2 regions of the Leclercia pneumoniae genome follow, and region 2 is predicted to be linked to the other one. Evidence: predicted binding sites of a transcription regulator. Region 2 holds the regulator's gene; the other holds the start of a gene.

What was found. Region 2 encodes ArgR, which controls arginine synthesis, uptake and breakdown. Its sites were predicted from a motif close to ANTGAATAAAAATACANT; they were not measured.
Positions count from the first base shown of each region.
Region 1: argA (amino-acid N-acetyltransferase) is a predicted target of ArgR. The motif match lies at 2,442-2,459, and genes of this name have one in related genera.

Region 1 is NZ_CP071383.1:3,442,346-3,458,707, forward strand. It holds gene mltA (murein transglycosylase A) at 1-302, opposite strand, end outside; tRNA gene JZ655_RS16680 (tRNA-Met) at 511-587, shown strand; tRNA gene JZ655_RS16685 (tRNA-Met) at 622-698, shown strand; tRNA gene JZ655_RS16690 (tRNA-Met) at 734-810, shown strand; tRNA gene JZ655_RS16695 (tRNA-Met) at 846-922, shown strand; gene amiC (N-acetylmuramoyl-L-alanine amidase AmiC) at 1,011-2,264, opposite strand; gene argA (amino-acid N-acetyltransferase) at 2,493-3,824, shown strand; gene recD (exodeoxyribonuclease V subunit alpha) at 3,848-5,671, opposite strand; gene recB (exodeoxyribonuclease V subunit beta) at 5,668-9,213, opposite strand; gene ptrA (pitrilysin) at 9,210-12,092, opposite strand; gene recC (exodeoxyribonuclease V subunit gamma) at 12,240-15,608, opposite strand; gene JZ655_RS16730 (prepilin-type N-terminal cleavage/methylation domain-containing protein) at 15,621-15,947, opposite strand; gene JZ655_RS16735 (DUF2509 family protein) at 15,932-16,339, opposite strand; gene JZ655_RS16740 (prepilin peptidase-dependent protein) at 16,336-16,362, opposite strand, start outside.
Region 2 is NZ_CP071383.1:3,837,990-3,854,351, forward strand. It holds gene degS (outer membrane-stress sensor serine endopeptidase DegS) at 1-780, shown strand, start outside; gene mdh (malate dehydrogenase) at 834-1,772, opposite strand; gene argR (transcriptional regulator ArgR) at 2,177-2,647, shown strand; gene yhcN (peroxide/acid stress response protein YhcN) at 3,026-3,289, shown strand; gene yhcN (peroxide/acid stress response protein YhcN) at 3,393-3,659, shown strand; gene JZ655_RS18630 (barstar family protein) at 3,716-3,988, opposite strand; gene JZ655_RS18635 (NAD-dependent succinate-semialdehyde dehydrogenase) at 4,033-5,487, opposite strand; gene aaeB (p-hydroxybenzoic acid efflux pump subunit AaeB) at 5,578-7,545, opposite strand; gene aaeA (p-hydroxybenzoic acid efflux pump subunit AaeA) at 7,551-8,483, opposite strand; gene aaeX (p-hydroxybenzoic acid efflux pump operon protein AaeX) at 8,491-8,694, opposite strand; gene aaeR (HTH-type transcriptional activator AaeR) at 8,874-9,800, shown strand; gene tldD (metalloprotease TldD) at 9,839-11,284, opposite strand; gene yhdP (AsmA2 domain-containing protein YhdP) at 11,375-15,175, opposite strand; gene rng (ribonuclease G) at 15,221-16,362, opposite strand, start outside.

The DNA of each region.
Region 1 (16,362 bases), 400 kb from region 2:
CCGTACTGACGCAGCATGCGGGTATCTCCCCCGGCGCGTAACCACTCCTGAATCGCGTTATAAACGGCATTCTGTGAGCCATACAGGCGCGGAGAGGCGGTACGGATCTGGCTTACCTGCTCAGCAAAGTCACCACCGTTAATTGGCGCCCCGACGGCATCGGGCTGGTTCACTAAGGAGAAAGGCTGGGTAAATTTCCCGTCTTTATATTGCTGACCGCGATCGGTCGGTTTGGAGGAGCAGGCCGCAAGAATCGCTACCATTGCGCCCGTCATCAGATACTTCGCCCAACGTCCTTTCATTATATCTCGTCTTTTAGTTGCCCGTTTCTGCGAAATGAAGATAACAAACCGCTACAGTGATTGAAATGCGATTACATGCCCAAGGGCAAATTTCGCGCAAAAAATCGCCTTATTGTATCTAATTCGTTCAATTTACATACTATTAGGGTATTTTTACTTAAAAAGGGTTGCAACAATGAGTCAGCAGAGTATAGTGCGCATCCACGGACGCGGGGTGGAGCAGCCTGGTAGCTCGTCGGGCTCATAACCCGAAGGTCGTCGGTTCAAATCCGGCCCCCGCAACCAATTAAAATTTGATGAAGTACAAGTAGTACGGTGACGCGGGGTGGAGCAGCCTGGTAGCTCGTCGGGCTCATAACCCGAAGGTCGTCGGTTCAAATCCGGCCCCCGCAACCAATCAAAATTTAATAAAAATAGAAGCAGTACGGTGACGCGGGGTGGAGCAGCCCGGTAGCTCGTCGGGCTCATAACCCGAAGGTCGTCGGTTCAAATCCGGCCCCCGCAACCAATCAAAATTTAATAAAAATAGAAGCAGTACGGTGACGCGGGGTGGAGCAGCCTGGTAGCTCGTCGGGCTCATAACCCGAAGGTCGTCGGTTCAAATCCGGCCCCCGCAACCAATACTTCGAAAACATTAAACACCCATCTGGGTGTTTTTTTGTATCTGCGATTTGTGAATCGGCCGGGCGTGAACCCGGCGTGTCTCCACTACCCTCTTCTGGCCAGCGTCGCGCCATCAGAAAAGTAAGCTTTAATCCCGGCCAGAATCGACTCGGCCACTTCCTGCTGGAATTTAGCGGTCTTAAGCTTACGCTCTTCTTGAACGTTACTAATAAAAGCCGTCTCGACCAGAATCGACGGAATATCCGGTGCTTTCAGCACGGCAAAGCCGGCCTGTTCAACGCTGTTCTTATGCAGTTTGTTGATGCCGCCAAGTTTACCCAGCACCGCTTTACCAAATTTAAGGCTGTCGGTGATAGTGAGCGATTGCACCATATCAAACATCGTGTGGTCGACGTAGCGGTCGCCGCTTTTGCTCACGCCGCCAATCAAATCCGAGGCGTTCTGCGTATCGGCGAGATAGCGTGCTGCGGTACTGGTGGCCCCTTTTGTTGAGAGCGCAAAGACGGAGGACCCGCTCGGCTGACGGCTGGTAAAGGCATCCGCATGAATCGAAACAAAGAGATCCGCACGCTGCTTCTGCGCTTTGGCCACGCGCACCTTCAGCGGGATAAAGACATCTTCGTTGCGCGTCATATAGGCGCGCATATTGCCTTCCCGATCGATCAATGCCTTCAGGCGACGGGCGATCTGCAGTACCACATCTTTTTCGCGCGTATGATATTTGCCTACCGCGCCGGAGTCTTCTCCACCATGCCCCGGATCGAGCATGATCACTATCGGGCGATCGCGCCCGGCTTTTCCTGGCTGCGGGCCACTCTGGGCCGGAGGAACCTGCCGGTCAAGATCGCCTTTGTTGTAATCTTCCAGCAGGGCCAGCAGCGGATCCTGAATGTCTGTGGCATTGGCCGGATAAAGATCCATCACCATACGCTCTTTGAAACCCGCGACCGGCGCCAGCGCAAACAGCTGCGGCTTCACGTTTTGTTTCAGTTCAAACACCATGCGCACGGTATGCGGATCAAACTGCCCTACCCGCGCAGACTTGATGTAAGGATCATCGCCGCGGATCTGCGCGCTCATCCCCTTCAGGACGGAGTTAAGATTGACACCTTCAAGATCCACTGCAACGCGCTCAGGGTTGCTCAGGGCAAACTGCTTATATTTCATCACCCGGTTCGATTCTACCGTGACGCGGGTATAGGTTGAGGATGGCCAGACGCGTACAGCCACGACCTGCGTGACAGCAGCAAGCCCAACCTGACTCACACTGAGTAACCACATGGCCCCGGCCCCTTGTAACAGACGGCGGCGGCTTAAAGCTGACTTGGATCCCGACATGCTTCTCCCGAGCAAAGAAATCGTATTTATACACAAAACGTCCAAATTGACCGAAAACTTTAACGAATGACGCATAAACTGTCATCTATTAAAGGGTAAACAATCCTTAGTTAATGCCTTGCTTATATAGCTATTTCTTCGTATCAGCCAAAATTTAGGCTTGCGCTCGCGGCCACGATCGAATAAAAATACATTAATTACGAATAAAAATTCATTGAGGGTTGTGCCGTGGTGAAGGAGCGTAGAATCGAACTGGTCCAGGGATTCCGCCATTCTGTTCCCTATATCAACACCCATCGTGGGAAAACCTTTGTCGTGCTGCTCGGCGGCGAAGCCATTGAACACGAAAACTTTTCCAGTATCGTCAACGACATCGGCCTGCTGCACAGTCTGGGTATTCGCCTGGTTGTGGTTTATGGCGCCCGGCCGCAGATCGACGCCAATCTGGCCTCTCATCACCACGAACCTATCTACCATAAACATACCCGCGTTACCGATGCCAAAACGCTGGAACTGGTTAAGCAGGCGGCGGGCCTGCTGCAGCTGGATATCACCGCACGTCTCTCAATGAGCCTGAACAATACCCCTCTGCAGGGGGCACATATCAACGTGGTGAGCGGCAATTTTATTATCGCCCAGCCACTCGGCGTGGATGACGGGGTGGATTACTGCCATAGCGGCCGTATACGGCGCATCGACGAAGAGGCGATCCATCGTCAGTTGGACGGCGGTGCCATCGTACTGACGGGGCCGGTCGCCGTCTCCGTCACCGGCGAAAGCTTCAACCTCACCTCGGAAGAGATTGCCACGCAGCTGGCTATCAAGCTGAAAGCCGAGAAGATGATTGGTTTCTGCTCATCGCAGGGCGTGACCAACGAGCTGGGGGATATTGTCTCTGAGCTGTTCCCTAACGAAGCGCAGGCCCGCGTAGAGTCTCTCGAAGCCCAGGGCGATTACCACTCTGGCACCGTGCGCTTCTTGCGGGGGGCGGTAAAAGCCTGCCGCAGCGGGGTGCGTCGCAGCCATTTGATTAGCTATCAGGAAGATGGCGCGCTGTTGCAGGAGCTCTTCTCGCGCGACGGCATTGGTACGCAGATCGTCATGGAGAGCGCCGAGCAGATACGCCGCGCCACCATCAACGACATCGGCGGAATTCTGGAGCTGATCCGCCCGCTGGAGCAGCAGGGGATTCTGGTGCGTCGTTCCCGCGAACAGCTGGAGATGGAGATCGACAAGTTCACCATTATTCAGCGCGACAACCTGACTATCGCCTGTGCAGCTCTCTATCCCTTCCCGGAAGAGAAGATCGGTGAGATGGCCTGTGTGGCCGTGCATCCGGATTACCGCAGTTCGTCACGCGGTGAAGTGTTGCTGGAGCGTGTTGCCGCCCAGGCGCGGCAAATTGGGCTGAATAAACTCTTCGTCCTCACTACCCGCAGCATTCACTGGTTCCAGGAGCGTGGCTTCACGCCGGTGGATATTGACTCTCTGCCTGAGAGCAAAAAAGAGATGTATAACTATCAGCGCCGTTCCAAAGTGCTGATGGCCGATCTCACCTGAGCCCTCTCCCGCGGGAGGGGCAGTTACAGCGCTTCGAATAGGGTGTTCAGGCCGCTACGCCGCTCGGTTCGCGTGGTGACAGCCTGCTTCAGGACACTCTCATCCGCATACAAGGATAAGCGGCGACGCGCACGGGTAATGGCGGTATAGACCAGCTCACGGGTGACGACGGGCGACATCTGTACCGGCAGGATCAGCGCCGCATGATCGAACTCCGACCCCTGGGATTTATGCACCGTCATGGCCCACGCGGTTTCATTTTCAGGTAAACGGCTTGGCTGAACCGATTTCACGCGGCCATCCGGCATCTGGAACCAGACACGTAACCCCTGCCCGCGATCCAGGGCAATCCCGATATCCCCGTTAAATAACCCGAGCGCGCTGTCGTTGCGCGAGATCATAACCGGGCGGCCCTCATACCAACGGGAGAGGGGCTGACGGGTAATCTTGCGTTTTTGCGCCAGTACCTGCTCCAGCTTCTCGTTCAACCCTGCCACTCCGAAGGGCCCTTCTCGCAGCGCACACAGCAGCTGGAACTCGCCAAAGGCGGCAATGACCGCCTCCGGGGAGGCTTGCTGCTGAACGGCCTGCAGGAAGCGCTGATATCCGTCCAGAGCATCGTCGAGCATACTCAGATACTCTTCACCGCTTTGTAGCGCCTTTTTCTCAATATCGCTGAAACGACCATCAAAGACGGTGCTTAAGGCCTGGCGATCGCCGCGATTGACTGCCGCCGCCAGCTGACCAATGCCGGAGTCGCTACCAAATCGATAGCTCTTTTGCAGCAGGCACAGGCTGTCGCGCAGCGCCCCTGCCACCTGGCTGGCATTACCTTCGAGCGCGTAGCCCGTCAGGCCAGCAAGCTCCTGCGCGCGCTGGGCAGTGAATCCCGCGCTGGCCCAGGTGCAGATATCCCCCAGCACCGCGCCGGCCTCTACCGAAGCCAGCTGATCGCGATCGCCTAAGAAGATCACGCGCGCATGCGCAGGCAGCGCATCGATCAGGCGCGACATCATCGTCAGGTCAATCATGGACGCTTCGTCTACCACCAGCACATCCAGATGCAGTGGATTACCTACGTGATAACGCAGATTCTGGCTACCCGGCTGCGCCCCCAGCAGGCGATGCAGTGTGCTGGCCTCGCTCGGGAAGAGCTTGCGCTGCGCCTCTGTCAGGGGCAGTTTTTGCACTGCGCCACCCAATGACTCCGTCAGGCGTGCCGCCGCTTTGCCCGTCGGTGCGGCCAGGCGGATACGGCATTTTGTCTTGCCGGCCATCTGTATCAGCGCGGCCAGCAGGCGCGCCACGGTGGTGGTTTTACCGGTACCCGGCCCGCCGGAAATGACCGAGATTCGGCGTGTCAATGCGACTGCCGCGGCCACTTTTTGCCAGTTCACGTCGCCCTCGACGCTAAACAGATCGTTGAGCGTCTTCTGCATCTCTGCTTCATTGTGCGTTAAAGGCTGGTTCGCTTCCGTGAAGAAACGCGCCACGGCCTGCTCGTAACGCCACATCCGGTTCAGATAGAGCCGATCGTCAACCAGGATCAGCGGAGTAGGTTTCGCGCCATCGCTCACCGCCGGAGAGTCCATTAACGCTCCCCGCCAGTCGGGATCGTCCCCCAGCAGATTAAAGCAGGCCAGCAGCGGGGCTGGCGTTTTCGCGTCGGGCTTCAGGCGCGATAATGGCAGGCAGACATGCCCTTCCCCGGCATCATAACTGAGTAAAGCGGCAGCCAGCATCAACGTCGGGTGGTCGTTATCTGCCACCATCATGGCAAATTGCACATCCAGACGACGCAACAGACGCTGCTCAACCGCCTCAAGTAAGCACTCCTGCATCGTCATTGCGCTACCTCCTCTGTGGTGCCAGCAAACAGGCTATCCATCTGGTTAATCAGGGCTTCGTCAGGACGCGTGCAGAAAATCCCCGATCCCGGCGCGCTGCCGTCGACGCCACGTAAAAACAGATAAATCACGCCGCCAAAATGGCGCTCATAAGTGTAATCCGCAATGCGATGGCGCAAATAGCGGTGTAACGCCAGGGTATAGAGCTGGTACTGCAGATCATAGCGATGCATCTGCATCGCCCGCGCCATCGCCTCCTGGGTGTAAGCATCACGGTTCTCGCCCAGCCAGTTAGATTTGTAATCCAGCAGGTAATAACGGCCGTTATGGCGAAATACCAGGTCGATAAAGCCTTTCAGCATGCCGCGCACCTGACGAAAGTCGAGAGGTGGGCAGCCCTGCGACAGGGGATCATATCGACGAATTAGCGCGTCCAGCGCCGTAGCGGTAAGCGGGCCAGAAATAGGCAGATAAAACTCCATCTCTACCTGTTTCTCTTTCGCCGTTAACTGACTCAGAGAGATGCCTTCATCGATCAGCGGCGCCTGTAAAATACGGGTAATCCAGGCCGTCAGCACCGGTTGCCAGCGTACGTCGTACCCCCCTTTTTGCAGCACATCCGCTACCCAGGTTTCTGATACCGGCTGGGTAAAGTCGAGTGTTTCAAACAGGCTATGCAGAAAGGTCCCAGGGGACGCACCACGTGGAAACTGGTGCGGCGTCAGCTCCGGCTCCTGTGCGACTTCTCCAACGCCTGCGGCATCGACATCCAGCCGCGGCATCAGATCCTGTGCCAGCGCCTGGCCGTGCTGCTGCAAACCAGAGTAGCTGGTGACCCGCCAGTCATCCGCCAGCGCGCGGGCGATTTGTCGCGCCTGCAGCTCAGGAGATAACGATTCAGGCATTTGCCAGCGGTCGCTGTCTGCCACGCCGGCCGTGAGCAGCGAGATATGCTCATTGCAGAGAGTCTCCAGACACTGGCGCAGCCCGACGGCGTCTTTCGCTTCGCCTTTTTGCACCAGTCGCCCCAGCGCGCTGAGATGGAAATCGCTCTCGCCGGATTTATCGCCACGACGGCGTGATAGAGGAGCCACTCCCAGGCTGCAGTGCCATACGGAACGGGTGAGCGCCACGTACAGCAGGCGTAGATCTTCTGCCAGTCGCTCCGCCTCGGCAAGCTCAATACTGGCATCGGCCTTGCTGAGATCCAGCACCGCTTCGAAGGTTTTGCGATCGTGGTAGAAGGCCTGATCCTGCACCCGATAGTTAGCAATAAAGGGCAGCCAGACCAGCGGGTACTCCAGGCCTTTGGATTTGTGAATAGTCACGATCTGGACGAGGTGTTTGTCGCTTTCCAGCCGCATCTGCTGGCTGGAAGCATTGCTGTTTGGCTCGGCAATATGCTGCGCCAGCCAGCGTACCAGCGCGTGCTCGCTTTCCAGCTGCGAACCCGCTTCCTGTAACAGCTCGCTAATATGCAGGATATCCGTCAAACGCCGCTCGCCGCCGGGAGTGGCCAACATATTCTCGGCAATCTGTCGCTGCGTCATGACATCGCGCAGCATTGCCATTACGCCCCGCTTTTGCCAACGGTCGCGATAGCGGGTGAACTCTTCTACCGCTGCATCCCAGTGGGTTTCGTTATTATTCAGCGTGTCGATATCCTGCGCGTTCAGCCCCAGCATGGAGCTGGCGAGCGCACTGCGCAGCACGTTTTCGCGCTCCGGCGCCAGCACCGCCTGCAGCAGCCAGAGCATCTCCTGCGCCTCCAGCGTTTCGAACACGCTGTCGCGGTTGGAGAGATAGACCGAAGGGATACTGAGCAAGGTTAGCGCGTCGCGCACCAGCGCAGCCTCCTGGCGACTGCGCACCAGCACCGTGATATCCGATGCCTGCACCGGTCGGGAATCTTTGCCTGTATGCAGCACGGCTTCATTGCGCAGCCCGGCGCTCAGCCAGTCGCGGATTTGCGCCGCGCAGTGCTGGGCCATAAAGGCCTGGTAGTCTCCTACGCCACAGCCCTCCCCTTCCATCAGCCAGAAACGCATCGCCGGCTGCGCTTCACCCTGGTATTCGAAGCGTAACCCGGCATTTCTTTCAGCCCATTTGACCGGTTTGAAGGGAATGTCGCGGAACATGAAGGCATCGTCCATCTGCGAGAAGAGCCTGTTTACGCTCTCGACCATGCCAGGCGCGGAACGCCAGTTAGTATCCAGCGTATAGTGCGCCGCCACTTCGCCACGTGCTTTCATGTAGGTGAAGATGTCGGCGCCGCGAAAAGCGTAGATCGCCTGCTTAGGGTCACCGATCAGCAGCAGCGCCGTCTCCTCTTGCTGGCGCCAGATGCGGCGGAAGATACGGTACTGTTGCGGGTCGGTATCCTGGAATTCATCGATCATCGCCACCGGGAATCGTTTACGAATCGCGGCCGCCAGCGCTTCGCCGTTTTCACTGTTAAGCGCAGCATCAAGTCGACTCAACATGTCGTCAAAGCCGAGCTCGCCCCGACGGCGTTTTTCGCGCGCTACGGCTTCGCGGATCTCCACCAGCGCACGGGTAATCATTAAATCGTTCAGGGTAAGGGACTCAGCCAGTATCGCATCAATGGCGGCGAACAGCGGATGTTCCGGTACCTGGCCGCCCGCTTTGGTGCGTTCGGTCAGGGATGTCTGAGAGAATTTTTCCAGCGCGTCAGGCAACTGATAGCTACAGGTCTCTTCTTCTGCCCAGGCGTTAATTCTCTCAATGTATTTTGCCTGATTACCCCGGTTAAGCTTGCGCCTGTCGATGCCCGAATTTTCGATGATGGCATCAATCTCACCGACCCCACTGCGCCACTGCTCTTTCATCGCATCGATCGTCGCGATGATCTTTTCATGGCGAGAGGCCAGGGTTTCATCCGCTGGCGGCGGGGATTTAATCACCGGGGCTTCCCCCTGCAGATAACGATCGATGGAACGCAGGAGCGCTTCCGGCCCTTTCCACAGGTCGTGAACAGCCTGGGCGATATCGCGTGGCAAGGGGTAACAATGGCGACGCCAGAAATCAGCGCAGGCCTGGTAGCGCAGCTCAGATTCATCTTCGATCAGCTGTTGTTCAAAGAGCATGCCCGATTCAAAGGCATTGAGGCTGAGCATCCGCTGACAAAAACCGTGGATAGTAAAGACCGCCGCTTCGTCCATCTGCCGCTCTGCCAGCAGCAACCATTGCGCCGCCTGTTCGGTATCGCCAATCTCTTCGAGCAGGCTGGCATAGAGCGGGTTATCGGTGGCGTTTCGCAGGCAGGCGATGCGTAGTTCGTGGATGTTGGCGCGGATACGGCCACGCAACTCTTCCGTTGCGGCCTCGGTGAAAGTCACCACCAACAACTCTTCCACGCTCAGGGGGCGGCTAAAAGCAGAACTGCCGCCCAGGCCAAGCAGTAGTCGCAGGTACAGGGCGGCAATGGTGAAGGTCTTTCCGGTTCCCGCTGAGGCTTCAATCAACCTTTCGCCCTGGAGTGCTAAACGAAGGGGATTAAGAGACTCAGCGGTATCGGTCATTCTTTCTTGCTCCATGGTAGTGATTGCTGCAGCTCACTTACGCTTTTCCAGACTTTCCAGCCGTCCGGGTGGAGGTATTCGACCTTCCCGTTCTGGCTACCTGACACCTGGGAGAGGATGGCCATCCCTTTAGGATCAACCACCGCCTGGTGGAAGAAGTCGGCCACTTTTTGCGGCGTGAGCTGCTTAATTTCGGCCACTACTTTATCACGCGAATCGAAGCGCATATTACCCCGATCGAAATCTTTGCTGATTTTTGAGGCCTCTTCGCCCAGGGTTTGTGGCGCCTGGTTGATCTGCGCAATCACTGCTTGCTGGATTTGGGCAAACTCTTCCGGCTTCATGGCGCGAAGCTTCGCCTCTGCCTGCGGGAAGAATGCCTGATAGCGTTGCCACAGATAGGCAGGCTGCTTATCGCTACTTTGCAGCAGGAAGCCGAGCCCCCACTGGCGCCCGACGTTCATCGAGAAGGCAAAGACCGCATAACCCAGCTGTTCTTCAGTACGCAGCTGGTTATAGAACCATGGCTGAATGATCTGTCCCAGCACCGCGCTGTTTGCCGAACTGGCAAACTCGTCGTATCCGGTAGGGACAAAAACGGCCGCCAGCGCAGAGTCAGAGGTGTTGCTCTCTTTATCGAAAATCACGTTCTGCTGTTTTTCGACCAGCACATCCTGATTACGACACCATTCGTTACCATGAGCATCCAGCTGGTCACGGACATTTTTCGCCAGCGTTTTCGTCTGCTCTTCCGTCATATTTCCGACCACCAGGAACTCCGGACGGGCATTCGCTTTCAGCGCATCGCGATAGGCCATCACCTCTTTCAGACTGATAGAGGGCAGCAATGCACGGCGCTCTTCACGCTGGAAGTACGGAATCTGAGACAACATTTGCACCGGCATGATCGCCTGATCAAAGGCTTTGCCTTTTTCCGCCGAATCCATCATCTGGGCATACCATGACTTCGCCTGCTCCAGCTGATCCTCGGTTGGCGTATAGCTGAAATATCCCGCCAGTAGGGCCTGGAAAAGCTGCGGCAGCCGTTGGGTATAACCGTTGGCATTGAGCATCAGGCCATTGTTGGCATTGGTCGAGAAGCTGATCCCGCCGACGGCGGCCTGGTTGCTGAGCTCGTCCAGCGCGATCCCCGCCAGATAATCATTCAGGGCAAACATCACCTGGTTGCGGGCACTGTTCATGGCCGCAGGATTACGCAGTATCACGCTAACGTCGGCCTTCGGCTCGTTAGCAAAGTACTGGCTTGGGGTATAGACCACCCGCAGGGTTGGCTCATCGACAATCAGTTTGGGTTGTGGATAAGCCCCCTGCGGCTTGATCAGGGTGAAGTCATCAGGAATGTAAGGGTTCAGCTCCGGCAACTTGAGCGCGATGGCCGCCGATTTTTGCTGCCAGTCGGTAAAGGTTTTATCGCTAATTTTATCGACCTGATAAGGCGCATTGACGAAATAGGCTGTCTTGTTGTGCGGTTCATCCGGGCTGATATACCAGATGCGGGCATTCTGCGGCGTCATCATCTCCAGACGGGCTTTCACCGCGGCAGCATCGTATTGATCGGCAATATTGACCGCGTCAAGCGTGTGCTCAACCGGCACGCGGATCATGGTATCGGCCAGCCACTCGACGTAATCCATATCGCGGGTGATAGAGGGGTAACGGAAGTCGAGATCCAGCACGTGAGCCAGTTCGTCAAAGTAGCGCTTATCGACCCCTTTCTCGCGCAGCAGATTGAGGTAGCTGAAAATCGCCGCCACCACCTCGTCGCGATGGGCAAGGCCTTTATCGGTTAAGGTTGCGGAGATGGCGAGCACGCCACTGTTGCCGTTTACTACCGGATCGGAATCAGCGCGGATACCTTCTGCCAGCCCCTGCTTTTGCAGCCAGTCCGACAGCGTGTCGGCGCTGCGGTTGCCGATGAGGTAGTTCACCAGTTCGTCGGTTTTACTGCGGAACTGGGCGGTGTTGTCGTCAATACGAAACTCGACGCGCAAGACTTTACGCGGCATCGCCGGTACGTAATGAATGATCACCCCTTTTTGTGCATCGGTCACGACCGGGACGTCAATTTGCGGTTTAGTAATGTTTTTATTCGGCACGCGGCCGTAAGTCTCAGCAGCGATTTTTGCCAGTGCTGGCAAGGGCTTATTACTGTACACCACCGCTTTCATCAGGTTGGCGGAGTAGTATTTATCGCGAAACGCATGCAGGGCATCCAGCACCGGGCTGCCGGGTTTGTCGCTCAGGGTTTCGAGGTTCCCACCAGAAAAACGGGAAGCCGGGTGCGCCGGGTTGATGGTCTCGGCGCTTACCTGGGCCATACGCATCCCGTCACGGGTACGGGCCAGCGTCAGCTCTGCGTTTACGGCGTTGCGTTCGCGATCGGCATACTTTTTATCCAGTAACGGCGAGGCTATCGCATCCGCAAGACGATCTACCGCCCCTTCCAGGGCGTCATTTTCCACTTCAAGGTAGAAGGCGGTGCGATACGGCGCGGTACTGGCGTTGTGGCTGCCACCGTGCATTTTTAAAAATTCGGCGAGACTGTCGGGCTGCGGGTACTTTTTCGAGCCCATCAGGATCATATGTTCAAGATAGTGTGCAAGCCCGGGATGCGCATCGGGATCTTCCAGCGAGCCAACCGGCACCACCAGCGCCGACAGCGACTTTACCGCCTGAGGATCGGAAACCAAAAGCACAACCATCCCGTTATCAAGCCGAATAGCCTGATACTGACGGGTGTCTTTGTCGCTTTTGCGGATCGTTTCCTGAAGGGGTTGCCAACCGGTGTTCGCCTGACTGAAGGGTGCCCAGAGGGCGACAAACAAAACAAACGCTTTCAACATGGTGCTGCCTGGCATTCACTACCTCATCATCACGGACGACATCATTAACGTGTTTCGTGCCGAACGCGCCGGCATCTCTTTATCGTGGTACATCAGTCCGTGACGCGATGGGCATCATAATTCAATGCTTATGACCGCGCAATTTTTATACAGCCGCCAGGACTAATTAAATTTGAACAAAGGTAACAGATAGCGCTGCGCCTCTTCCGTGATAGCGTCAAAGTATTCCGGTTCAAGGGTGCGCCATAAACGCTGATACCAGACATCATCCCCTTCGCCGCGCACCATCATATTGCCCTCGTAGGCCTGCAGGAACTTGCTACGCGCTTTTTGCAATGTGGCCTCATCGGTTAACATGACATTGTTTGTCGCGTCGTAACAGGTTTTTACCCATGCCCCCCCACTTTCTGGCAGCAGAAGTAGCGGTTGGTTCATTCCTTGCAGATAACCGGCAACGAGCTGTTCCAGATAGTGCATAGCCTGTTCCGCCGGAAGCGGCGGGAAGCGCCACTCGCCATCCTTGCGCACAAAGAGCCGGCTTTCGCCTTCACCGCCACTGGCACAGTAGACAAGATGTTCCAGCCAAAGTTGCAACCCTTGTGAAACACTCAACATCGCCGGGCGCCAGCGCAGCAGGCCATCCGGCTGTACATGCTGTAGCCAACCGGTGAGCGGAATACCGCTGCATTCGAGATCGATCTCCATACTGATACCCGGCTGGCGACATTCAATCACGCGGGAAGCCAGCGTCTGCATCTCCTGACACTGAGTCTCCCAGACGATTTCGCCAAAGGCGCCATAGGGTAGCTGCCCCGCAGCGCGAAAACGACGAAACAGCATGTCGGCATCTTGCTCATCAACCAGCGCATTCAACAGTTGCTGATTAAGCTGATAACGGCTTAGTCCCTCCAGGGTAAAGGGCTCCGCATCGGGGATTTCGCTCTCTTCAGAGCGGAAGTTGACCTGCAGGCGCATCTGGAAAAAAGCGCGCACAGGGTGCGCCCAGAAACGCTGTAACTGCTCGAAGGTAATGGCGGTGATGGGCAGCGCGGGCAGCGGCTGTATAAAGTCGGTATGGGCTTTGCCTTCTCTCTTCGCCGCCGGTAACCATTCGCGGGCATAGCTCTGCTGCTCGCTTGCCACGTAGTTGGCTGGATCAAATGGCATGCGGCTGTGATAGCAGGTGATATGCGCTTTCACCCGCTTCTCGCTCTCGTCACAGTTACGTTCTTCATCGCCCGGCAGGTAATGGCTCTGCCCGATATAGTCCACCAACTCCTGCACCAGCACGGAGGGGAAACGTTCGCTGTTATCCTGAATGGAGCGACCGATATAGCTGATGTAAAGTTTTTGCTGAGCTGAGATCAAGGCTTCAAGGAACAGATAGCGGTCATCATCACGACGACTACGGTCGCCACGCTGGGGATTCTGGCTCATTAAATCGAAGCCGAGCGGGGCCAGCGCGCGTGGATAGACACCGTCGTTCATCCCTAACAGGCAGACCACCTTGAACGGAATGGAGCGCATTGGCATCAGAGTACAGATGTTAACCGGCCCGGCGAGGAAGCGCTGGCTGATACGCTCCTGATCCAGACGCTGGGTCAATTCGTCGCGCAGCAGAGAGAGGGGAATCGCTTCGCCATAGTGAGAATTTACCCCCTCTTCGATGATCGCCTGCCACTGCTGCTCAATCAGCGCCATTGCCGCTTCAGTCTCCTGGTCGGGCAGGAAAAAGTCGTTCAACATTTCCCGGGCGACTGGCAGCCACGCTTCCAGCTCCCGGCTCTCCATCAGCCTGCTACGCCAGCGATTAAGCTGCATCAGCAACGAGGCAAGATGCCCAACCAGTTCGGCAATCAAGCCGCTTGATTCGTCATAAGGCAGAACGTCGTTCCACTCCCCCTGGCTGCTCTCCATGGCATAGCCGAGCAGCATACGGGTCAGCCCGAATTGCCAGGTGTGCTGGCCCGTCACAGGCAGTTCAAACGCCTGCACGTTGTCGTCATCCATCCCCCAGCGCACGCCCGATTCGTTTACCCACTGGCGCAGGTAACGTAGCCCCTCTTCATCAATATCGAAACGGGCAGCCAGCACCGGCACGTCCAGCAGCGCCAGTACGGTTTCAGGCACAAAGCGGCTGTCTGGTAGCGTAAGCAGACTGATAAAGGCCTGCAGGGCCGGATGAGACTGGCGCGCACGACGGTCAGATACGGCATAAGGAAGATAGCGATCGCCCGTCGCGCTGCCAAACACCGCCTGAATAAAAGGACTGTAGCTATCAATATCGGCCACCATGACCACGATATCACGTGGAGTGAGCGACGGATCGTCCTCAAGCATCGCCAGCAGTCTGTCATGCAGCACTTCTACTTCACGCTGCGGACTATGGCAGATATTGATGGTCACGCTGCGATCCTCGGGATCAAGCAGGCGTTTTCTATCGCTGCGGGCAAACTCATCGGCAGTGATTCCCGCGACGGCACTGTTTTCCAGATCCAGAATATCCAGTTGAACGTTATGCAGCAGGCTGTCGGGCGTGATATCTACAAACGCATCCACATCCCCTTCACCCGTTTCCGTGATCTCCGAAAGCATGTAGATATAGTCGCGTCCCAGCTTGCCCCAGGAGGCCAGCAAAGGATTCGCCAGCTCATGGATCCCTTCATCGTTAAAGCGTTGCGCCGCCGTCTCGCTGTCTTTGAACAGCGGGACACTGCGCTCATCGAAAAGACGCCGCCGCTGACGGGTCAGCCTGCGTGCCAGCCAGCGGGCATCCTGAATATCACCCCAGTAGTGACGACAGGGATTGGTAAAGAGAATGTGGATATCAATGTGTTTACCCAGCGCATTAAGCGCCTTCAGGTAGACCGGCGGCAAAGCAGAAATACCGCAAATAAAGACCCTTGAAGGCAGGCCTTCTGGTGCAGAGTCTGCGGACTCCAGCATGGCGATGAAACGCTCATATAAATTGGCACGGTGCCAGCGGGGCTGCCCCAGCGCGTGCGTATGTTCCACCAGTGCCTTCCAGAGCGGGGCCTGCCAGATTTGCGCCTGATCCAGGCCATCAATCAGTTCGCCCGCTTCCCAGCGGGTGAGCCATTCCGGGCGATAGACCAGATACTGGTCATAGAGATCCGCCGTCCGCGAGGCCAGCTGGAAGAGTTTTCGCTTATCCGTATCGTCGTTGAGATAGTGCCGCAGCATGGCAAACTCATCGCGGGGTAACATATCGGGCAGAAGCGACATTAGCTTCCAGCTCATGCTCTGCTTATTGAACGCGCTCTGTTCTGGAATTTCTGGCAACACGCGGACGAACATATCCCAGATAAAGCTGGCGGGCAGCGGGAAATCAATATTGGCGGCGATACCAAATTTTTGCGACAGGGACATCTGCAGCCATTGGGCCATACCGGTGCTTTGAACCAGGATCATCTCGGGTTCAAAGGGATCGTCGAGCCGTTGCTGTTCGACGATGAACTCCATCAGTGCTTCCAGCACATCCAGGCGGTTTGAGTGGTAGACCCTTAACATAACTGCTCTCAACTATTTACTGATCGGACAGTGCAGGCGTGTCATCTGCCCCTGTCGACCTTGTGGAGAAATAAGTGTGACCGAGATGCTGACACATCCGGCGTGCGTTGTCTGCCCCCGGTTTATTTGCCAGCCTTCCGGGAGAGTGCTGGCGTGGAGCTGAGACTGGTTCCAGCCATGGCGCCAGAGCTGGCGATAGTGATCCAGCATGATGAACCGGCTGGCCAGGGCACGATGATAGCCCGCCAGCATCGTGACGACCATGATCATCAGCGCCATTGCCAGTAACACCTCGACAATACTGAATCCACGCTGTCTGCTGATTATTTTGCCTGACACAGTGCGGCCTCCTTTATGGGGCAAAAGTCGCTCCAGCCGTGGCGGGAAAATTCGACCTCACCGGAGGTAATGCTCCCTAACCGCCACAGCGTGCTGCCTTCGCTGCCGGCAATCAATAGACGCTCGTCATCCCCAACAGGACGCAGACATGCCCACCACGTCTGGCTGGGATGCTTTTGGCATTGCTGCTCAGCGACAGGCTGCCAGCCAAGGGTGCGCGCCCACTCCATCGCTGACTGCGCCCCGGCCTGCTGCTGTATAGCATGACGTTCAGCATTGACGATGAACAACAGGGTATTCAGTTGCTGGTTGTGCCCGGCCAGCAATAGCGAGCCCAGCATCAGGATCATCAATACCATTGCCAGCGAAGAGATCCCTTTTTGCCGCTTCACAGGTTATACCCCGTCACACTGTG
Region 2 (16,362 bases):
ATCAACGACGCCGATCAGATTATTGTCGCCTTGCAGGATGGGCGCGTGTTCGAAGCGCTGTTAGTCGGTTCAGACAGCCTGACCGACCTTGCGGTACTGAAAATCACGGCCACCGGCGGCCTGCCGGTGATCCCCATCAACCGCAAACGTAGCCCGCATATTGGCGATGTGGTGCTGGCCATCGGTAACCCTTATAACCTTGGGCAGACCATTACTCAGGGCATTATTAGCGCCACCGGCCGAATTGGCCTGAACCCCTCGGGCCGTCAAAACTTCCTGCAAACGGATGCTTCCATTAACCACGGTAACTCCGGCGGGGCGCTGGTCAACTCCCTGGGGGAGCTGATAGGCATCAATACGCTCTCCTTCGATAAGAGCAACGATGGTGAAACGCCGGAAGGGCTGGGATTTGCGATTCCCTTCCAGTTAGCAACCAAAATCATGGATAAGCTGATTCGCGATGGCCGGGTGATCCGCGGCTATATCGGTATTGGCGGGCGTGAAATCGCGCCACTGCACGCACAGGGCGGCGGCGGTATCGATCAGATTCAGGGAATTGTAGTCAACGAGGTCTCTCCGGGCGGGCCGGCGGCTGCAGCGGGTCTGCAGGTTAACGACGTTATTGTCTCGGTGAATGGCAAACCGGCGATTTCCGCGCTGGAAACTATGGATCAGGTGGCCGAAATCAGGCCTGGCTCCATCATCCCTGTCGAAGTGATGCGCGAAGATAAAAAGCTCACGCTGCAGGTGACCATTCAGGAATATCCCGCCACCAACTGACAGCAATAAAAAAACCGGAGCCTGGGCTCCGGTTTTTGTTCACTGGGAGGAGATTACTTGTTTACAAACTCTTCGCCCAGTTTGATATCGCCTTTCAGCGTATCCAGCATGCCTGCCATCGCTTGTTGTTCAAACGCGCTCAGCGTGCCGATAGATTGACGTTCTTCGATACCGTTTTTACCCAGCAGCAGTGGCTGCGAGAAGAAGCGGGCGTGTTCGCCATCACCTTCAACGTAAGCACATTCTACAACGCCTTTCTCACCCTGCAGGGCGCGAACCAGGGACAGGCCGAAGCGCGCTGCTGCCTGGCCCATAGAGAGCGTCGCAGAACCGCCACCCGCCTTCGCTTCCACCACTTCGGTGCCCGCGTTCTGGATACGTTTGGTCAGGTCAGCCACTTCCTGCTCAGAGAAAGTCACGCCTGGGATCTGGGAAAGCAGCGGCAGAATAGTCACGCCAGAGTGGCCACCGATAACCGGCACTTCCAGCTCGGTTGGCTGCTTGCCTTTCAATTCCGCCACAAAGGTGTTGGAGCGGATGATGTCCAGCGTGGTTACGCCAAACAGTTTGTTTTTGTCATACACGCCCGCTTTTTTCAGCACTTCTGCAGCAATCGCCACAGTGGTGTTGACCGGGTTAGTGATGATACCGATGCACGCTTTCGGGCAGGTTTCAGCGATCTGCTGAACCAGGTTCTTCACGATGCCCGCATTAACGTTAAACAGGTCGGAACGATCCATACCCGGTTTACGCGCGACGCCTGCAGAGATGAGAACCACGTCCGCACCTTGCAGCGCAGGACGCACATCTTCACCGGAGAAGCCTTTGATTTTAACAGCCGTTGGGATGTGGCTCAGGTCAACCGCCACACCTGGGGTAACCGGGGCAATATCGTACAGGGAGAGTTCTGAGCCTGAAGGCAGCTGGGTTTTCAGTAGTAGGGCAAGCGCCTGGCCGATACCGCCAGCAGCGCCGAGGACTGCGACTTTCATCCTAAACTCCTTATTATGGTGAGCTAAATATCTGTTGCTCCGTCGCGGCGACCTTAATTCAGCAGATAAATAATTACAATCGTCGTTGCTGCAGAATCAGGGGTCACTCACTTTTCGCTGCGGCCTGAAGGCTATCAGGTGCCTGGCGAGAACTAAGCAACGAATCAAGAGGGGGTTACAATACACCTCTGCGCGCCACCAAAACAACATCAATTTGATAACATTTAATTTACTTTTAAGGTTATTTATAAGGCGTGACGCAGGCATGTTCCTGGATAACAAAATTTGATAAAATCCCGCTCTTTCATAACATTATTTCAGCCTAAGTTTGGGCAGATAGTTTGCATAAAAATTCATCTATGTGCATAATAATGTTGTTTCTACCGCCATATTTCGGGTGACTTATGCGAACCTCTTCAAAACAAGAAGAATTAGTGAAGGCGTTTAAAGCGCTACTTAAAGAAGAAAAATTCAGTTCCCAGGGTGAAATCGTCCAGGCCTTGCAGGAAGAGGGCTTCGATAACATCAATCAGTCGAAAGTCTCGCGCATGTTAACGAAGTTTGGCGCGGTGCGGACTCGCAATGCCAAAATGGAGATGGTTTATTGCCTGCCAGCCGAGCTTGGCGTTCCGACCACCTCCAGCCCGCTGAAAAATCTGGTACTGGATATCGATTATAACGACGCGGTTGTCGTCATTCACACAAGCCCGGGGGCTGCACAGCTTATCGCGCGCCTGCTGGACTCGCTGGGTAAAGCAGAAGGCATTCTTGGCACTATTGCCGGGGATGACACTATCTTCACCACCCCGGCCAATGGTTTCTCGGTCAAAGACCTTTATGAAGCCATCCTGGTGCTGTTCGAACAAGAACTCTGATCCCCCTTCCCTGCTGCTCCTGGCAGCGGGGAACCTACTGCCACAAACGCCCTTCTCCCTACATTCTGTTGCTTATTGCTTTCACATTTAGTGCGATTTCCTGCCATTTGACATTCATGTGGTGAATGATAAACCGTAAAATCGCACAAAAAATCAAAGTACCCTATCCCAATGATTTTTAAAGCTATACACCACCAATGTGACGAATAAGTGACCATTTTAATTCATTTTAGTTATAAAAAACGCCGTGCTTAATACGTAATTTCAGGGGAAACAATTAGCATGGTATTAATTTTTCCCGTTATTAGTGTATACTTGATTTTGTGATGAGGGTCACGAAATGAAAGGCCCTATAAAAAATACGACGAGGAAAAAATCATGAAAATCAAAACAACTGTAGCAGCGCTTAGCGTCCTGTCCGTTCTCTCTTTCGGTGCCTTTGCGGCTGATTCCATCAACGCTGAACAGGCACAGTCTCGCCAGGCTATCGGCACTGTTTCTGTTGGTGCAATTGGTACGTCACCGATGGATATGCGTCAGATGTTGAACAAAAAAGCGGAAGAACAGGGTGCCTCTTCTTACCGTGTGATCGAAGCGCGCAGTGGTGACCACTGGCACGCAACCGCAGAGCTGTATAAATAAGTTCTGGTAATAAGCACTGATAATTCACTCAACGGCGTCAGATATAAAAAAAGCGGTTTAATCCTTCATGCCGTTGAGCAAAACAACTTCTGGAGTAATGACTATGAAAATGAAATCTCTCATCGCCACACTGGGTTTAGCCTCTGTTATTTCCTTTGGTGCCAGCGCGGCTGTGCAACAAGTGAATGCCGATCAGGCACAAAACCTGCAATCTTTGGGTAGCGTATCCGTATCACAGGTTTCTGGCTCGCCAATGGATATTCGCCACAAACTGGCGGCAAAAGCTGAAAAAGCAGGTGCCGGCAGCTATCGCGTCACTGAACTCACTCAGGGCGATCACTGGCACGCCACCGCAGAACTGTATAAATAAACCCTCGTCGTACTCAGCGTACGACTTGCCCCTGCCTGTCAGGGGCTTTTTTATGTCTACGGCCGGACATTGAACCGAATTTGTCCTTCCAGCTCCTCTTCTGCCTCATCAAACAGCAAAATCAACGCCCCAAAACGCCTGCGTAGCTTCTCGGGGAGATGAATGAACTCAATCTCCAGCGGTACAGGGAGCGGATGAGTCGTTACCACATCCCACAAGGAATCCAGGTTGGCGACCTTCCCTTTTTCAATGCCGAACACCCGCGAGAACTCGCGATAAAAGTCTTCCTGACTGTCGATTTCATCAAAATCAAACGTGTAGATATTCATTGTCCGCCACCCCGTAAAGGTGGGCGGCATAGCCGCCCCGACGATTATAATCCCCCGATATGCAGGGTTTTGACTTCAAGAAACTCTTCCAGCCCCAGTACCGAGCCCTCACGACCCAGCCCTGACTCCTTCACCCCACCAAATGGTCCAAGCTCAGTTGAGACCGCGCACTCGTTAATACCGATCATGCCGCTTTCAATGGCCTGAGACACCCGGAATACGCGCGACAGATTCTGGGTGTAAAAGTAGGCAGCCAGACCAAACGGCGTGTTATTGGCTCGCTGGATCACCTCATCTTCTGTAGTAAAGCGGAAGCATGCTGCCACCGGCCCGAAGGTCTCTTCGCTGGCCAGCTTCATACCTTCATGACAATCTCCCAGCACCGTAGGCTGCCAGAAATTGCCGCCCAGGCTGTGCGGTTTACCGCCTGCCAGCACGGTTGCCCCTTTTGCGACTGCGTCTTCCACATGCTCGCGTACCTTTTCCACGGCAGAGGATTCAATAAGCGGCCCGACTACGATGCCCTCCTCCAGTCCATTACCCACTTTCAGCGCATTGACCGCCTCAGCAAGCTTGTTAACAAACTCGTCGTACACCGATTCCTGAATATAGAAACGGTTAACACTCACGCAGACCTGGCCTGCGTTACGGAATTTGTTAGCGATGGCTCCTTTTACGGCAGCGTCAATATCGGCATCGTCGAAGACGATGTACGGCGCGTTCCCCCCCAACTCCATGGAGACTTTTTTCATGGTCTCTGCGGCGTTGCGCACCAGGGTTTTTCCAACCTCAGTAGAGCCGGTGAAGGAGATTTTTCGCACTTCATGGCTGGCCATAATGGCGTCGCTTATCTCATGCGTATTGCCCGCAACGGCATTCAGCACACCATCCGGCACGCCCGCTTTTTTCGCCAGCGTCAACAGTGCAAAGGCACTAAGGGGAGTGTTGTTCGCCGGTTTGATCACCCCCGTACAGCCGGCAGCCAGCGCCGGACCGAGCTTGCGGGTCAGCATGGCCATGGGGAAGTTCCACGGCGTGATGGCTGCCACCACGCCAACGGGTTCGCGAGTAGCAAGGATCCGGGAGCCGGGTTTAATGGGTGGGATAATTTCACCGTTTGCACGCTTGGCCTGCTCGGCAAACCACTGGATAAAGCTCGCCGCGTATTCTACCTCGCCTTCGGCCTCTTTCAGGGGTTTGCCCTGTTCCATGGTCATCAACTGACCAAGCCAGCTTTTGTTTTCGATGATGAGTTCATACCAGCGATAAAGTATCGTTGAGCGCTCTTTAGCGGTTTTCGCCCGCCATGCAGGAAACGCCTTACTGGCCGCAGCGATAGCCTCTTCGGTCTCTTTGGTGCCCGCTTTCGCCACTTTGGCGATCACCTCGCCGGTAGCCGGATTGAGCACATCGAAGGTGGTGTCGAGCGTTTTCCAGACGCCATCAACCAGATACCCGGTTTGAAAAAGCGCACTGTCCTGGAGAGTCTGCGTTGTCATGGTGTCCTCCCTTTCTGGATTTAAAAACTTGCCAGACTAAGTATAGCCACAAAAAAACCGACGCTTTGGGCGTCGGTTTTTGCGGGAGGATTAGCTGTCGGTAAGGGCATTTTGATACCGATGCAGCATGCTGACCAGCCGGTTTACCGGCTCGGTCACCTGCGGCGGCGCTTCCCAGATACGCAGTTTTTCCTGATAGACATCCAGCTCTTCCAGGAGTTGGCCAAAGTAGCGTCGGCGTTTGTCGTCGCTGGAGGCCGCAATCACGTGATCCGCAGTGCGACGCAGTTGGCGGTGAAACGCAGAGAGATCGTCATTCACCGGTACCGGCGCATTACGCAGTCGCTGATGGGCAATGATTAACGTCAGCGCCAGACGGAACTTGGCGATATCTCCCGGGAACTTCGTCAGCAGTAAAAAGAGCTGCTGATAGAGCGCAGGCAGATGGTTCTCTTTACGCCGGGCAGTGTTGGTGGTCATCGCCGAGACGGCGGCCGAAACAAATTGATTCAGCAAAACGCGCCCGGTGCGGGCCTGCGAGTTATCGCGCACCAGCAGAATCACCATCATCGCCAGGAAACAGCCCACAATCTGCCCCAGCGCACTATCCAGAAACTGGCTGAAGTGGAAGGTCATGGGGTTATCCAGCACGATGATGTTAATGGTACTGGCCAGCGCCCCCAGCGATCCCAGTCGACGCTTTTGCACCTCGATACCAATAAAGAAGGCCATCACTGCCAGACTGAGGCAGAGCAGGAACATGCTTTGTTGAGTCGAGGGGATCACCACCAGGAAATAGAATGCCCCCAGCGGCAGCGCCGCAATGGTGCCATACAGGAAATCCAGCGCCACCATGCGTGGATTGGGAAGTCGCATTGCCAGCGAAGTCACCACCGCAATCATTACCATCGCCCCGCTGCCGGAGGTCCAGCCGGTCCAGAGCCAGAACAAAGTACCGAGCATACAGGCAAGCGTTGTACGCCAGAAGTTGACCATGGCGTGGTGGCGTTCTGCCGATTCGGCTTTTACGACCACTTCGCCTGCCAGCACCTCTTCTTCCGTGGCGCTGATTTTGGTGTTACCGATGACGCCCCGCTTAAGAAGCAAATAGCGTGTCGCCGCGCCTACCCAGCTATAGATGGTGATGGGCGTATCACGTTCGCCAGTCCAGGCGATGACCCGACGCATGCGTTTTAACTGTCGGTGCACATCCTGCACAGTCTCTACCGGCTCTTCAAACAGTTCGCGGAAGGTGTCGGTGATGACTTCCGGGCGGCTATTTTGAATAAGATAGGTTTCGCAAGCCTGGGTGATCAGCGTTAAGGAGACGGTATTAAGCGCTTTCAGGCGTCGGTTAGCTCGCGACCAGCGAGAAGATTCCATATTGAGGTTGCTGCGCATCCCCTCCAGCGCGGTGGTACGGCGCACCAGCGCCGCCCAGGCATTATCCACCGCTTCGCTGTCGCCATGTTTGATACAGAGCTGCATCAGCTGATACTGAGCAACGATCAGCGCATCCAGCTCCCGGTCGACTTCCTGTTTGATGGATCGCGGCGAGAAGAGCAGATCCGCGACGATCGCACAGACAATACCAAGCACAATTTCACTACAGCGCTCAACCGCAAACTGCGGCGTGAGCAACGGCTCGGTCTGAATAGTGATAACAATGATTAGCGCCGTATAGCCAGAAAGCCCCCAGGCGTAGGAGTTTTCCACACGGATCAATGAGGAGACCCAGGTACAAAAACCGGCCCAGATGCAGCACACCATAATCATTAGCAGCGGGGTGCGGATCATCAGAATGATGATGGTCAGCGCGGCGATACAGCCAATGAAGGTACCGACAATACGTAACATCCCGCGATAGCGGATAGCGCCTGAATAGGGTTCGCCCCCGGCCGCGAACGCCGGGCCGGCCGCGACGATTGCCGCCGTCAATACCGCCCAGCGCGGGGTCTCCAGATTGAAGTGAAAGCCAACAAACAGCGCCAGCACAATGGCGCAGGCCAACTTAATGGCGAAGCGTAAATGCTGGTTGGCGATGGAGAAGATGCCCATAGTGATTAACCGAACTCACGCAGGCGATGCGCCATTTTACGGAACCATGAATCCTGGCTGGCATCACGATCTTTCTCGCCGGTGATCACCACCGTTGCCGTCGTGCCTGCCGGCCACAGGTTGCCTTGCTCTTCATCCAGACGGATACGTACCGGTACACGCTGGGCCAGACGCACCCACTCCAGATTAGAGTCAACGGTGGCCATCCCTTTGCTGTCACGGGTTGCGCTGGCGTTTGTCACGCCTGCCGCCACGCTATCTACCGTACCTTTCAGTACGCGGTTGCTGCCCAGAGGCGTAATCTCTGCCCGATAACCCGGGCGTACCCCATCCAGCTTGGTCTCTTCCATATAGGCCAGCACGTAGAAAGAGCGTTGCTTAACCAGCGCCACTGCGGTCGAGCCGCGGGTAATAAATTCGCCGGTATAAACGTTCAGGTTCGTCACCCAGCCATCGGCCGGGGCGCGAATCACGGTGCGTTCCAGATCCAGTTTCGCCAGATCGCGGGTCGCTTCAGCTTTTGCCTGCTGATGCAGGACGGTTTGCAGCACGTTGTTAGATTGGTCAATCTCTTCACGGGACATGGCCTGCACGCCTAACTTGTTACGGCGTCCGGCTTCACGACGTTTCTCCGCGGCCAGCGCTTTGTAGTAGGCAACATCTGCTTCAGCCTCTTCCAGCGCTTTCTGATAACGTGGCTGATCGATGGTAAACAGCACCTGGTCTTTCTTCACCAGCTGGTTGTCTTTAATATTCACTGAGGTAATCAGCCCTGCGACGTCAGGCGCAATCGCCACGATATCGGCGCTAAAACGCGCATCGCGCGTCCAGGGTGACTCGGTGTAGTAGACCCATGCACGGAAAATCGCGATGAACGCCAGTACGACCAGCGCCAGGGTGATAGCGGTACGAGAGATTTTTCTTGTTAGTGTTTTCACATCTACCTCAAACAAACAAACGCGATATCAGATAAAACAGGCAGCAGTACAGCGCGGTATTGAACAATGCAGGGTGCCAGACGAAATCATAAATGCCGGTCGGCGTCAGCACCTTACGCACCAGCCAAAAAATCGCCAGTGATAAAAGCAGTTCAAAAAATATCGGTGGGAACGACAAACCGAACACCACGATAACGGGAAACAGACTCATGTTGACCTTGGTTAGAGAGCGAGCAGGCGAAAGATTTATTGAGCTGCGCCACCGCATTAAGGTCAAGAAAAGCCGGGCGAGAGTGGCGTAGCTGCCGGGTTATTAATAGTATATTAGCGTAACTGTTATGCTGTTATCTATAATATGTGATCTAAATCACTTTTAAGCCAGAGTGAATAATGGAACGTTTAAAACGCATGTCCGTTTTTGCCAAAGTCGTTGAACTGGGCTCATTTACTTCCGCTGCCCGGCAACTACAGATGAGCGTCTCGTCGATCAGTCAGACCGTCTCTAAACTGGAAGATGACCTTCAGGTAAAACTTCTTAACCGCAGTACCCGCAGTATCGGCCTGACCGAAGCCGGTAAAATTTACTATCAGGGCTGCCGCCGTATGCTGCATGAAGCGCAGGAGGTGCACGAGCAACTCTACGCCTTTAATAACACCCCCATTGGTACCCTGCGTATCGGTTGCTCTTCCACTATGGCACAAAATGTCCTCGCCGGTATGACGGCAGAGATGTTGAAAGAGTACCCAGGCCTGTCAGTTGATCTGGTGACCGGCATTCCGGCACCGGACCTGATTGCCGACGGCCTGGACGTGGTGATCCGCGTAGGCGCGCTCCAGGATTCCAGCCTCTTCTCCCGGCGACTGGGTAGCATGCCGATGGTGGTTTGTGCCGCCAAAAAGTACCTTGTGCAGGCCGGGATACCGGATAAACCTGCCGATCTCAGTAACCACTCCTGGCTTGAGTACAGCGTGCGTCCGGACAACGCGTTTGAACTGGTGGCGCCAGAGGGGTTATCGACAAAGTTGATCCCGCAGGGACGGTTTGTGACCAACGATCCCATGACCTTAACGCGCTGGCTGGTGGCCGGCGCCGGGATCGCTTATGTACCGCTAATGTGGGTGATCAATGAGATCAACAGCGGCGAGCTGGAGATCCTCTTCCCGCGCTATCAATCCGATCCCCGTCCGGTCTATGCGCTTTATACTGAAAAGGATAAATTGCCGCTGAAGGTACAGGTCTGTATTAACTATCTGACAGATTACTTTGTGGACGTGGCGGAGCTGTATCGGGCAATGCGGGAAAAAAGGAAGGAGTAGCAGGCTCCTCTTCCCGCAGGAAGAGGAGCAGAGTTGGATCAGGCCGTGCCGCCCACCGTCAGGTTATCTACTTTCAGCGTCGGCTGGCCTACGCCAACCGGCAAGCTTTGCCCCTCTTTGCCGCACACGCCCACGCCGTTATCCAGCTTGAGATCGTTGCCGACCATAGAGATTTGCTGCATCGCTTCAATACCCGAACCAATCAGCGTCGCCCCTTTTACCGCTTTGGTGACTTTGCCTTTCTCAATCAGATAGGCTTCTGAAGTTGAGAAGACAAATTTACCGGAGGTGATGTCCACCTGGCCACCGCCAAAGTTCGGGGCATAGATACCGTAATCGACCGACTCGATGATCTCTTGCGGCGTGGATTTTCCACCCAGCATGTAGGTGTTCGTCATACGCGGCATCGGCAGATGGGCATAAGACTCACGACGACCGTTACCGGTAGGTGCCACGCCCATCAGACGCGCGTTGAGTTTGTCCTGCATGTAGCCTTTCAGCACACCATTTTCAATCAAGACGTTGTACTGGCCCGGCGTCCCTTCGTCATCGATTGAGATAGATCCACGGCGATCGGCCATGGTGCCATCATCGACAACGGTACAAAGTTCAGATGCCACCAGCTGACCCATCTGGCCGCTGAAGACTGAAGTACCGCGACGGTTGAAGTCACCTTCCAGACCGTGACCGACCGCTTCGTGCAGCAGCACGCCCGGCCAGCCAGCACCCAACACGACCGGCAGAGTGCCCGCGGGTGCTGCAACGGCGGAGAGGTTTACCAGCGCCATGCGCACAGCCTCTTTCGCCCACGCGTCGGCACGCACTTCGCCATCCGCATCGGCAAGGAACCACTCATAACCGAAACGACCGCCGCCGCCGCTTGAGCCGCGCTCTCGTTTCCCATCCTCTTCAACCTGTACGCTGACCGACAGACGCACCAGCGGACGAACATCGGCAGCCAGGGTGCCATCGGTGGCGGCCACCAGGATCAATTCATAAACACCGCTCAGGCTGGCGCTCACTTCCTGTACGCGCTTATCCGCCGCACGGGCGACTTTGTCTACGCGACGCAGGATGTCCAGTTTCTCTTCGCGGCTCATGCTCTGCAGCGGATCGATGCTGGTATAAAGCGCCGTATGCGACACTTCGCCAAGGGTTTTTGCTTGTCCGTTGCCCGTCTCACGCACGATAGTACGAGCGGCCTGTGCGCTCTGAGTCAGCGACGCCAGGCTAATCTGGTCAGCATAGGCAAAACCGGTTTTCTCACCGCTGACCGCGCGGACTCCCACACCCTGATCGATGTTCCAGGAACCATCTTTGATGATGCTGTCTTCTAACACCCAGGACTCGTGATAGCTCGACTGGAAATAGAGATCGCCGTAGTCGAGACGGCGTTCGGTCAGTTGACCAAGAATAGAGAACAGATCCTGATGATTCAGGCCGTTCGCTGCCAGCAAATGTTCACTTACCAGGTTCAGACTCATCGTTTTGCTACTCGTTGTTCGTTGCCGCCCACGAGGCGGTAATTAAGATCTTATCTATTGAGAGTGAGGCAATTAATTGCCCGCGTCAAATCATTGCTGTGCATCTTTGCGCGGCTGGCGCAGGACTTCATTGATCTGCGGTTTATCTACCGGGCCAGTGATGCGATAGCGCAGAATCGAGACCTTGTTCCACAGTGGTCCTAGCACCCTACTGGCAGCAAACACCGCAGCGCCCACAATCGGGTTAACCGCAAAGGCCGCCGCCACGCCGACGGTAGCGGAGATCTCCGGCGCGACAACCGCTTCCATATCCAGTTCGCGACGCACCAGGTTGACGGAGCCTTTCATAGCGATATCAGCTTCCAGCCCATCAACCAGGGTGTCGTCCGTATGCAGTACCCCGTCCTTGATCCAGGCGGTGCTACGAATGGCATCGTAGTAGAAGCCTTCATTAAAGGTATCGCTAAAGTCGAAGCGCAGCTTACGCAGCAGGGCATCAAAACTCAGCAGACGCAAAATTTGCCCGGCATGGCCGGTGCTTACGTCGGTAATATGGCCCTTTCCAAGCCGCGCTTTGATGATTCCGTTCAGCGAGGCCTCATCCGGCTGCCACGGCGGATTGCGCCAGTGCAGGTCATAATCGACATCAAAATTCGAATCGCGAACCGGTGTGGTGACCCCAAAGAAGCCTGCTGCGGCATCCAGCTTATTACCTTTCACCTGCCCTTTCAGCGAGGTACGTTGCTCGCTCGCACTGTTTACCCATTCACCGTTCACCGTCAAACGGCCAAAGCCAGTATCCAGCAGCCCGTCCGTCAGGGACAGGGTGTTGCCCTTAATGGCAAAATCGCCGTCGATGCGACCATATTTTTGTCCCCACAGCCAGCATTCAGCACAGCGCAGTTGAAGGTCAGGCAGGCCGGTAAAATCGATGCGTTTATTCGCCGCGAAGGGGATTGCGTTAGTGTCGTTACTGCCCGTCGGTGAGGCCGGGTTGAAATAGAGGTAGCGGATATCAGCCAGCCATGGGGCGGCATCTCGCATCGTTAGCGTCGCGTTGATTTCACGACCATGCGCCTCGACCGTCGATCCCGTCGCCGTCGGTCGGGAGACAATGCTCAGGTTGTTCCACTGCTGTCCGCCCAGCGCCAGCGAAGGGGTCCGAACGGTGATCTGCTCCGGGAATTGCGCGGCATCATCCACGTTTTTCCCTACCCCTTTTTGTAACAATCCAAGCCACTCGGCGCCATCCATCGCTGGCAAATTCAGTTCAACGCCCGGCTGATCCGGTAGCGGCGGGAGGGTGCGGCTATCGGAGGTCCAGATTGCCCGATCCAGCGTTAGCTTGCGATTCAGCAGCCAGCGGCTGTTGAAGTGGTTATTGGCACCGGCGTTGCCCGTCAGGGTAAAACTGTTAAGGTTGCCATCGACATTGATTTTAACCGGTAATGCTTCACCTGCGCTCTTGTTCAGCGGAGAAGGTAAGTGACTGCTTACATTCTTCAAATCGCTGGTGATATCTACCTTATATTTCGCGCTTCCACGGTACGGCAGATCAATTGCCACTTTCCCCTGCCACGGCAACGAGCCGTTCACCGCTTCACTAACCGGTTTTGGCAGCACATCCATACGGGCTGGCTGCCAGTTAGCATCCAGATTCACCGCGACCTGATACGCCTTTTCCCCCTCGGTGGTCGAAAAGTCGATAGTGACCGGCTGCTTAAACCAGCTTGCCGTCAGGGGTTCACTCTTTAGATTGCCATTCACAAAGCTGAACTGGCCACTCAGGTTATTGATGGTGCTATTGAGGGGTTTAATAAACAGATCGTTGTCGTGCAGATGCACGTCGCCTTCAGCGGTGGTCATTTCACCGTCGAGCGGAATATCCAGATGTAAGCGAGCATTCACATCACCATCAAGCTGGAGCTCATCCAGGGTCGTAGCCAGGGAATCCTTCAACGGAGTCTCTGCAAAATAGGGCCCAACGGCCTTACCCGGCCCGTTGATATCGGCATCAATCAGCAATTTTTCTTTTGAGTAATCGGGGATAACCGCCTTCAGGTTGCTGGCAGTCACGCCGCCCAGCGCCACGCTGTCGCTCTTCATCCACAGGCCGTCGTTGATGAAGTTGAGTTCGATATCGAGATTCTTTAGCGCCGGCCAGTCCGGCTGGAAGGCAAAGGTCGCGTTATGCAGCGGGACCAGCACCTGGAACTGGCCTTCATTATGTTTGTATGGGAACAGGTGCGGGTTACCGCCATAGACCAGGGTAGCGTTGTCCGCCTGGCCACCCTGAATCGCACCGCTCAGGTAATCCACCAGATCCTTGCCCATCAGGTTTTCAGGGAAATAGCGCCAGGCCTGCGCCCCATCATCCGTGCTAATACCCGCCAGAATGCCCAGCCAGGGTTCTTCGCCCTGAGGCTGCATATAACGGAAGTCGCCCCGGGCATGTACCGCTTTCGCTTTCACATCAATCTGGCGGCCATCCAGCTGGAACCCTTTTTCGTTCTTTAACCAGTTGAGCGTTGCGGTTCCTTTCTCAATCTCCAGCGGGGCGCGGAAGACCGTTTCATAAGGCATGACGGCATTATTCATCTGGCCGGTCAGACGGCCATCTTCAACGCTCCCTTCCAGGGTTCCGCTGAAATGTTCTGCCCCTGGCAGCAGCTTCCACTGTTTCCACGCGAGGTCGGTCCAGGCGATGTCGAAACGGGTTTTCTCGGTAGCCTGCAGAGGAATATCCAGCGCCAGCGAGTTAATGGCCCCGACCGGCTGTGTCGCCTGCCACACTTCCCCCAGAGCCGGTGAGAGTTTTGACGCCATTGAACGCAATCCTTCAAGCCCTTCCAGCTCGAGGTTACTGGCGCGAATACGCAACTCATCGCTGCGCTTGCTATTTTTGCCGCCGACTTCTTGTTCCGGGATCCACGCCAGCGCCAGCGCGCCACGCGGCCAGGGTTTATCATCCAGCGTGATGCGGGTATCAGGAATAGCAAACTGCCAGCCTTCGCCAGCGCGGGTAATATGCGCGGTGAGGTTATCCACCATAAGTCGATGCTGACGATCTTCACCCGGCCAGCTCGCGCCGCCCTGCTTCAGCCAGATGTCCCCACCGGCGATCTCGCCTTTACTGAGGGTCATCCAGCCTTCAATGCTGAACCGCGCCGTCTGCAACTGCATATCTTTCTGCAGCCATTCACCCAACCAGGGTTTAACATCTACGTCGTCAGCCTGCATCCACACTTTGCCATTGTTTAGCAGACCGCTGTCATCATCACGCAGGTCCATACGTACCTGCACGATCCCGTGCTGACCGTTCAGGCTGGAGAGGCTGACCTGTCCCTCGGCGCGATGGCGATCTTTACCGTTAAGCCAGGTCAGTTGCGGGATCGCCAGTTCGGCACGCTGGCCAGAGAGGGTAATAAAACTCACTTCACTGTCGCGCAGATCGAAATGATCGAACTGGCGTAAAAAGAGATCGCTAATACGGTTTGCTTCAAACCCACCGCTCTGTTTGTCATTACTTAACGGCGTATTGGTTACAAACTTCAGCTGATAAAAGGTGAGATCGCGAAACTGCCAGCGCAGGTGCAACAAGCTTTGCCAGACATCCAGAGCGAGGGTGACGCGGCTTATTTTCAGATAGCCGCCATCCTTCAGGCCGGCATTGATGTCATGAACGTCGAGGGTGGGGCCGAAGTTTTGCCAGCTGGCGTTGAGCTTACTGGCCTCAATCGGCATACCGGTCGCAGATCCCAGTTTAGCCAGCACCTGCGGGCGCCAGCTATCCAGATGCGGCAATACGAGACGCAGCCCGCTTACCAGCAGCGCGACAATCACAATCAGCGTTGCCCCTGTAAGCAATAAAATCCCCGGCAGTCGCCTCACGCGTCGCTCCTTGTCAGCCGTTCTCGTATCGCAGCAGCCTGCGTATTACATCATTACCACATCGAATTGCTCCGGGTTATAGAGCGGTTCGATTTGTACTTTCACCTGTTTGCCGACAAAAATTTCCACTTCTGCCAATGCGTGGGACTCTTCCCCTTTCAGGGCTTCTGCCACCGAAGGAGAAGCATAGACCAGGAAACGGTCGGAGTCGTAGGCATGATGCACGCGAACAATTTCACGCATGATTTCATAGCAGACCGTCTCGGTGGTCTTCACCGTGCCACGGCCGTGGCACGTCGGACACTCATTACAGAGCACGTGCTCCACGCTTTCGCGGGTGCGTTTGCGGGTCATCTCCACCAGCCCCAGCTGCGAGAAGCCGTTAATACTGGTTTTAACGCGATCTTTACTGAGCGCCTGCTCCAGTGAATGCAGCACGCGGCGACGGTGGTCTTCATTACTCATATCGATAAAATCGATGATGATAATGCCGCCAAGATTACGCAGACGCAGCTGACGGGCGATAGCCTGGGTTGCTTCTATATTGGTATTGAAGATGGTGTCATCAAGATTTCGGTGGCCTACAAAGGCACCGGTATTGATATCCACCGTCGTCATGGCTTCGGTCTGGTCAATAATCAAATAACCGCCGGACTTCAGTTCCACTTTACGCTCCAGCGCGCGCTGGATCTCGTTCTCCACGTCGAACAGATCGAAGATCGGCTGCTTGCCGACATAGTGTTCCAGCAGACCCGGCATTTCAGGAATGTACTCGCTGGTAAATTCCAGCAAGGCTTCATAGGTCAGACGGGAGTCGACGCGGATGCGGTCAAGCTGAGCGTCGGCGAAGTCGCGCAGAACGCGCTGAGCCAGCGCCAGCTCGCCATACAGTTGATAGCGCGTCTGGTTGCGTTTTTTACGCTCCATCACCTTGGTCCAGACGCGTTTCAGGTAGGCCGCGTCCGAGGCCAGATCGTCTTCGCTAATCCCTTCTGCGGCGGTACGAATGATAAAACCGCCCTGCTCGTCGCAATAGGCACTAACGACCTTTTTCAGGCGTTCGCGTTCGGTTTCGCTCTCAATGCGCTGGGAAACCCCAACGTGAGACGCACCGGGCATAAAGACCAGATAACGGGAAGGCAGCGTAATGTCGGTTGTTAAACGCGCACCTTTGGTACCGAGGGGAT